Saccharothrix violaceirubra: one gene and its partner. The protein of the gene in region 1 interacts with the protein of each later gene in a pairwise test. Links are inferred from orthologs where the notes say so. Each region holds a gene or a part of one and is shown on either strand. Other genes may lie near its edges. The genes, in order: F4559_RS30200 and grpE.

Region 1 (3,183 bases):
GAGCGCGCGGAACCGGGCGACCAGCGCGGGGATGTCGACCTCGGGCACGCCCTGGTCCCGGTAGACCAGGTCCAGCGGCGGGCCGAGGTTGGCGGCGAAGTGCGCGCCGTCGAGCGGGTACCCGGACTCGGCCGCCACGGCGTCCATGACGGCCGCCATGCCCGCTCTGGGGTCGATCAACGTCATGTCGAGGTCGAAGCCCACCGTCAGCGGCACACCGGTCACAGTAGAACCCCACCCGATGCGGTGGGGGGATTCCCATTCCGTGCCAAGCTTCCCCTCGTGACGGACCTCACCCGTTCGATGCTCGACGCCGCGGCCGGGTTGATCGCCGCGCACGGGGCACGTGGTCTGCGGATGGCGGACGTGGCCACCAAGGCGGGGGTGAGCCGGCAGACCGTCTACAACGAGTTCCGCAACAAGGGACGTCTCGTGCAGGCCGTGGCGCTGCACAAGACCGCCGAGTTCGTCGACGGGTTGCGCGAGCGGATGGCCGGGTGCGCCGACCCGGTGGACGGACTGCGCGCGGGGTTCGGGTTCGCGTTCGACCTGGCGGCGTCGGACCCGCTGGCCCGGTCGGTGCTCGGCGGCGCGCACGCCGAGGACATGCTGCCGATGCTGACCACGCGGGGGCGTCCGGTGCTCGACCTGGCGACGGCCGCCGTCGCCGCGCACGTCCGGGAGCACTGGCCGCTGCTCACGCCGGAGCGGACCGCGTTGGTCGCGGACACGGCCGTGCGGATCGCGATCAGCCACCTGCTGACGCCGGCCACGTGCGGCGTGGAGTCGGTGGTGGAGGTCACGGTGTCGTTGATCGGCTGACCGCCGCCGGTCCGACCCGTTCCTCGCGCAAGCCGCCGCCTATCCGGACCACTCCGGCCCGGCCATGTTGCCACTCTGTGGCAACATGGCCGGACGTGACCGTCCTGGAACGCGTCCGGACGGGCGCGATGCTGCTCGGTCCGGCCTTCGTCGCCGCGATCGCCTACGTCGACCCCGGCAACGTGGCGACCAACACCGCCGCCGGCGCCCGCTACGGCTACCTGCTGGTCTGGGTACTGGTCGGCGCCAACGTGATGGCGGGCCTCGTGCAGTACCTGTCCGCCAAGCTCGGCCTGGTGACCGGGCGGACGCTGCCCGAACTCGTCCGCGACCGGCTGCCCCGCCCGGCCCGCCTGGCGTACTGGGCGCAGGCCGAGGTCGTCGCCATGGCCACCGACCTGGCCGAGGTGCTGGGCGGCGCGATCGCGTTGCGGCTGCTGTTCGACCTGCCGCTGCTCGTCGGCGGGCTGATCACCGGTGTGGTGTCCACGGCTTTGCTGCTGGTGCAGGACAAACGCGGGCAACGACCATTCGAACGGGTGATCACGACCCTGCTCCTGGTGATCGCCGTCGGCTTCGCCGCCGGACTACTGGTGTCGCCGCCGGACGCGGGCGAGGCAGTCGCCGGCCTGGTGCCCCGCTTCGCCGACGCGGACAGCGTGCTGCTCGCCGCCGGGATGCTCGGCGCGACCGTCATGCCGCACGCCGTGTACCTGCACTCGGCACTGGTGCGCGACCGCCACGGTCGGGCGCCGCACCTGCTCGGATCCACCCGGGTGGACGTCGTGGTGGCCATGGTGCTGGCGGGCGCGGTGAACCTGGCCATGGTGCTGCTCGCCGCGTCGGCGTTGCGCGGACGCCCGGACGTGGACGGCCTCGACGGCGTGCACGCGGCGATCGGCGCGGAACTCGGCGGCGGGATCGCGATCCTGTTCGCCGTCGGCCTGCTGGCCTCCGGCTTCGCCTCCACCGCCGTCGGCTGCTACTCGGGCGCGGTCGTGCTGGACGGGTTGCTGCGGGTGCGCGTGCCCCTGTCGACACGTCGGCTGATCACGCTGGTGCCCGCGCTCGTCGTGCTCGCGTCCGGCGTGGACCCGACTTGGGCGTTGGTGTTGTCGCAGGTGGTGCTGTCGTTCGGCATCCCGTTCGCGCTGGTGCCGCTGGTGTTGTTGACCTCACGGCGATCCGTGGTCGGCGAGTGGGTCAACCACCGCGTGGTGACCGCGGCGGCCTGGGTGGTCGCGGCGGCGGTGATCACGCTCAACGGCGCGCTGGTGTGGCTGACCGTCGCCGGGTGATCGGGCAGGATGGACCGCGTGAGGTTCATCCTGAACGTCCTGTGGTTGGTGCTCAGCGGCTTCTGGCTGGCCGTCGGGTACGTGCTGACCGGGCTGCTGTGCTTCGTGCTGATCGTGACGATCCCGTGGGGCCGGGCCGCGTTCCGGATCGCGAACTACGCCCTGTGGCCGTTCGGCCGGACCGTCGTCGACCGGCCGGGCGCCGGGGCGCCGTCGGTGGTGGGCAACGTGATCTGGCTGCTGGTGGCCGGGATCTGGCTGGCGCTGGGCCACCTGGTCACGGGTGCGCTGCTGTGCCTGACGATCATCGGCATCCCGCTGGGCGTGGCCAACTTCAAGATGGTGCCGCTGTCGCTGATGCCGCTGGGCAAGCAGATCGTCGACCTGCCCTAGTCCTGTTCGTCGAGCCGGACCACGAGGCACGGCCCGCCGCTGTAGAGACCCGCGTCGATGGCCAGGACCTTGCCGTCGGCGTAGCGCAGCGGGCCGTCGATGCGGTCCGGCGTGACGCCCAACTGGTCGGCGATGACGCTGTGCCCGTGCACGACCTCGAAGCCGCCCAGGGACGCGAGCACCTCGGCGGCGGTGTCGGCGCCGTCGGGGCCGCGGAAGGCGTACCGGGTCGTCATCTTGCGCCAGCACTCCCACCAGTGTTCGAGGTCGTCGCCGGTGAGCACGGCGCGCACGGCCTTGTTCACCGCGTCGATCGTCCCGCCCCACTCCAGGTAGGCGAGGGTGTCGGAGTGCATGAGCAGGTGGCCGTCCACGAGCTTGAGCACGTCGCGGCTGGTCAGCCAGTCGATGTGCGCCGGGGTGAGCCGGTCCTGGTCGCTGCGCAGACCGCCGTTGAGCAGCCAGCTGCGGGCGAAGCTGCGCGGCGTGGGCGCGTTGGGCACGTTCTCGTCGCCGAAGCGGTGCATGCCCAGCAGCAGGACCTCGTGGTTGCCGACGAGCGCGTCGACGTGCCCGCCCGCCTCGGCGGCCTGCGCGGACAGGCGCATGACGAACTCGATCACGCCGATGCCGTCCGGGCCGCGGTCGACGAAGTCGCCGAGGAACCACA
Region 2 (3,310 bases), 720 kb from region 1 along the record:
CCACCAAGGAGGCCGGCCAGATCGCGGGCCTCAACGTCCTGCGCATCGTCAACGAGCCCACCTCGGCCGCGCTCGCCTACGGCCTGGACAAGGGCGAGACCGAGCAGACCATCCTGGTCTTCGACCTCGGCGGCGGCACGTTCGACGTCTCGCTGCTGGAACTCGGCGACGGCGTCGTCGAGGTCCGCGCGACCTCGGGTGACAACCACCTCGGCGGCGACGACTGGGACCAGCGCGTCGTCGACTGGCTGGTCGACCGGTTCAAGCAGTCCAACGGCATCGACCTGACCAAGGACAAGATGGCGTTGCAGCGCATCCGCGAGGCCGCCGAGAAGGCGAAGATCGAGCTGTCCAGCTCGTCCACCGCCACGATCAACCTGCCCTACATCACGGTCGACGCGGACAAGAACCCGTTGTTCCTCGACGAGACGCTGTCCCGGGCCGAGTTCCAGCGCATCACCAACGACCTGCTGGAGCGCACCCGCGCGCCGTTCAACAACGTGATCAAGGACGCGGGCATCTCGGTCGGCGCGATCGACCACGTGGTGCTCGTCGGCGGCTCGACCCGCATGCCCGCCGTGGCCGAGCTGGTCAAGGAGCTGACCGGCGGCCGTGAGCCGAACAAGGGCGTGAACCCGGACGAGGTCGTCGCCGTCGGCGCGGCGCTCCAGGCCGGTGTCCTCAAGGGCGAGGTCAAGGACGTCCTGCTGCTCGACGTCACCCCGCTGTCCCTGGGCATCGAGACCAAGGGCGGCGTGATGACCAAGCTCATCGAGCGCAACACCACGATCCCGACCAAGAAGTCCGAGACCTTCACGACGGCCGACGACAACCAGCCGTCCGTGCAGATCCAGGTCTTCCAGGGCGAGCGCGACTTCGCCGCGGACAACAAGAAGCTCGGCATGTTCGAGCTGACCGGTCTGCCGCCGGCGCCGCGCGGCGTCCCGCAGATCGAGGTCACCTTCGACATCGACGCCAACGGCATCGTGCACGTGTCCGCCAAGGACAAGGGCACCGGCAAGGAGCAGTCGATGACCATCTCCGGCGGCTCCGCGCTGCCGAAGGAGGACATCGAGCGCATGGTCCGCGACGCCGAGGCGCACGCCGAGGAGGACAAGCGCCGGCGTGACGAGGCCGAGGTCCGCAACCAGGCCGAGACGCTGGTCTACCAGACCGAGAAGGTCGTCAAGGAGAACGACGAGAAGATCCCGGCCGAGGTCAAGGAGAAGGTCAACGCGGCCCTCGCCGAGACCACCGAGGCGCTCAAGGGCACCGACATCGCGGCCGTGCGCTCCGCCGTGGAGAAGCTCGCCACCGAGTCGCAGGCCATCGGCCAGTCGCTCTACGCCAACACGGGTGCCCCGACCGACGCCGCCGCCGGTGGCGCGGCCGGTGCGGCGGCCGGCGACGCCCAGGCCGACGACGTGGTGGACGCCGAGATCGTCGACGAGGACGAGAAGAAGTGACCGCACCCGACGAGCACCCGCCGGTGGTCGTGACCGACCGCCGGCGGGTCGACCCCGAGACCGGACAGGTGCGCACGCCCGAGGCCGGGACCGACGTCGACCAGCCCGAGCCGGTCGACGCCGAGGTGGTCGACGCCGCACCGGTCGAGCCCGACCCGGCCGCCGAGCTGAAGGCCCAGCTCGACGAGCGGACGTCCGACCTCCAGCGGCTGACCGCCGAGTACGCCAACTACCGCAAGCGCGTCGAGCGCGACCGGGAGCTGGTCGTGGCCACGGCCAAGGCGCAGGTGGCGAACGAACTGCTCGGCGTGCTCGACGACGTGGAGCGCGCGGAAGCCCACGGCGACCTGACCGGCGCGTTCAAGGCGGTGGCGGACAAGCTGACCGCCGCGCTGCGCGGGTCCGGGCTGGAGTCGTTCGGGCACGACGGCGAGGCGTTCGACCCGTCCGTGCACGAGGCCGTCCAGCACGGCACGTCCCCGGACGTGAGCGGGCCGACCGTGACGGCCGTGCTGCGGCGCGGCTACCGCTTCGGCGAGCGCGTCCTGCGTCCCGCGCTGGTGGCGGTGACCGACTACGAGGCTCCGGCTTCGGAGTCGCCCGCACCGGCAGAGGAATCGGGCGACTGACAACCGACCACACGCGAGGCGGCGTCCGGCCGCACCCGGGTCCCTCCCGGGTGCGACCGGACCGCGCTGCCCCGCCGCCCCTGTGAGGAGGGGCGAACGACCACAGGGGCGTCCGGGTGAGCGCTAGGGACTGGATCGAGAAGGACTTCTACCGCGAGCTGGGCGTCTCGTCCGATGCGTCGGCCGACGAGATCAAGCGGGCGTACCGGAAGCTGGCTCGGGAACTGCACCCGGACGCCAATCCCGGCGACACCAAGGCCGAGGCGCGGTTCAAGGCCGTGTCGGAGGCCTATGGCGTGCTGTCGGACGCGTCCAAGCGCAAGCAGTACGACGAGGCCCGGCGGCTGTTCGCCGGTGGCGGTGGCTTCCCCGGCGGTTTCGGCACGGGTGGCGGCTTCGACGTCGGCGACCTGTTCGGCCGTCAGGGCGGTGCCGCCGGTGGTGGCGCCGGCGGTCTGGGCGACCTGCTCGGCGGGCTGTTCAACCGCCAGCGCGGCGGCGGTGGCGGCAACCGGCCCCGGCGCGGCGAGGACGTGGAGACCGACGTCCGCATCGACTTCACCGAGGCCGTGCGCGGCGCGACCGTGCCGCTGCGGCTGTCGTCGCCCTCGACCTGTGGCACGTGCGCCGGTTCGGGCGCGCGTCCCGGCACGACCCCGCGCACCTGCCCGGCCTGTGCCGGCGCCGGTCTGGTCAACCGCAACCAGGGCGCGTTCGCGTTCTCCGAGCCGTGCCGCGACTGCCGCGGCACCGGCCGGCTGATCGACGACCCGTGCCCGGAGTGCGCGGGCGAGGGCGTCAGCACCAAGACCCGCACGTTGACGATCCGCATCCCGGCCGGCGTCGACGACGGCCAGCGCATCCGCCTGGCCGGCCAGGGCGAACCCGGCCGCAACAACGGCCCGGCGGGCGACCTGTACGTGCGCGTGCACGTCAACCCGCACGCGGTGTTCGGCCGGTCGGGCAACGACCTGACGGTCGCAGTGCCGGTCACGTTCCCCGAACTGGCCCTCGGCACGACGTTGACCGTGCCGACCTTGGACGGCAAGGTGACTTTGAAGGTCCCCGCCGGCACCGCGACCGGTCGCGTCCTGCGGGCGAAGGGCAAGGGCATCGCCCGTCGCGACGGCCAGGCGGGCGACCTGCTGATCACGCTGCAGGTGGCCGTTCCGAACAACATGGACGCCGCCGCCCGCGACGCCCTGGAGGCGTACG

What was found.
Region 2: the proteins of F4559_RS30200 (region 1) and grpE interact in binary tests that used the Escherichia coli proteins (3 or more experiments, as listed by UniProt). The link is inferred for Saccharothrix violaceirubra from one-to-one orthologs.

Annotation. Positions count from the first base shown.
Region 1 is NZ_JACHJS010000001.1:6,539,351-6,542,533, forward strand. Bases 147-3,018 are described here. They hold F4559_RS30200 (Nramp family divalent metal transporter), read left to right. Parts: upstream 147-917; coding sequence 918-2,120; downstream 2,121-3,018. Other genes in these bases: F4559_RS30190 (HAD family hydrolase), read right to left, coding at 147-216; F4559_RS30195 (TetR/AcrR family transcriptional regulator), read left to right, coding at 283-822; F4559_RS30205 (YccF domain-containing protein), read left to right, coding at 2,139-2,513; F4559_RS30210 (metallophosphoesterase), read right to left, coding at 2,510-3,018. Outside these bases: more of F4559_RS30190, read right to left, coding at 1-146; more of F4559_RS30210, read right to left, coding at 3,019-3,183. UniProt on the Escherichia coli protein: H(+)-stimulated, divalent metal cation uptake system. Involved in manganese and iron uptake. Can also transport cadmium, cobalt, zinc and to a lesser extent nickel and copper. Involved in response to reactive oxygen.
Region 2 is NZ_JACHJS010000001.1:7,257,971-7,261,280, forward strand. What follows is about bases 280-3,278. They hold grpE (nucleotide exchange factor GrpE), read left to right. Parts: upstream 280-1,462; coding sequence 1,463-2,095; downstream 2,096-3,278. Other genes in these bases: dnaK (molecular chaperone DnaK), read left to right, coding at 280-1,466; dnaJ (molecular chaperone DnaJ), read left to right, coding at 2,212-3,278. Outside these bases: more of dnaK, read left to right, coding at 1-279; more of dnaJ, read left to right, coding at 3,279-3,310. UniProt on the Escherichia coli protein: Participates actively in the response to hyperosmotic and heat shock by preventing the aggregation of stress-denatured proteins, in association with DnaK and GrpE. It is the nucleotide exchange factor for DnaK and may function as a thermosensor.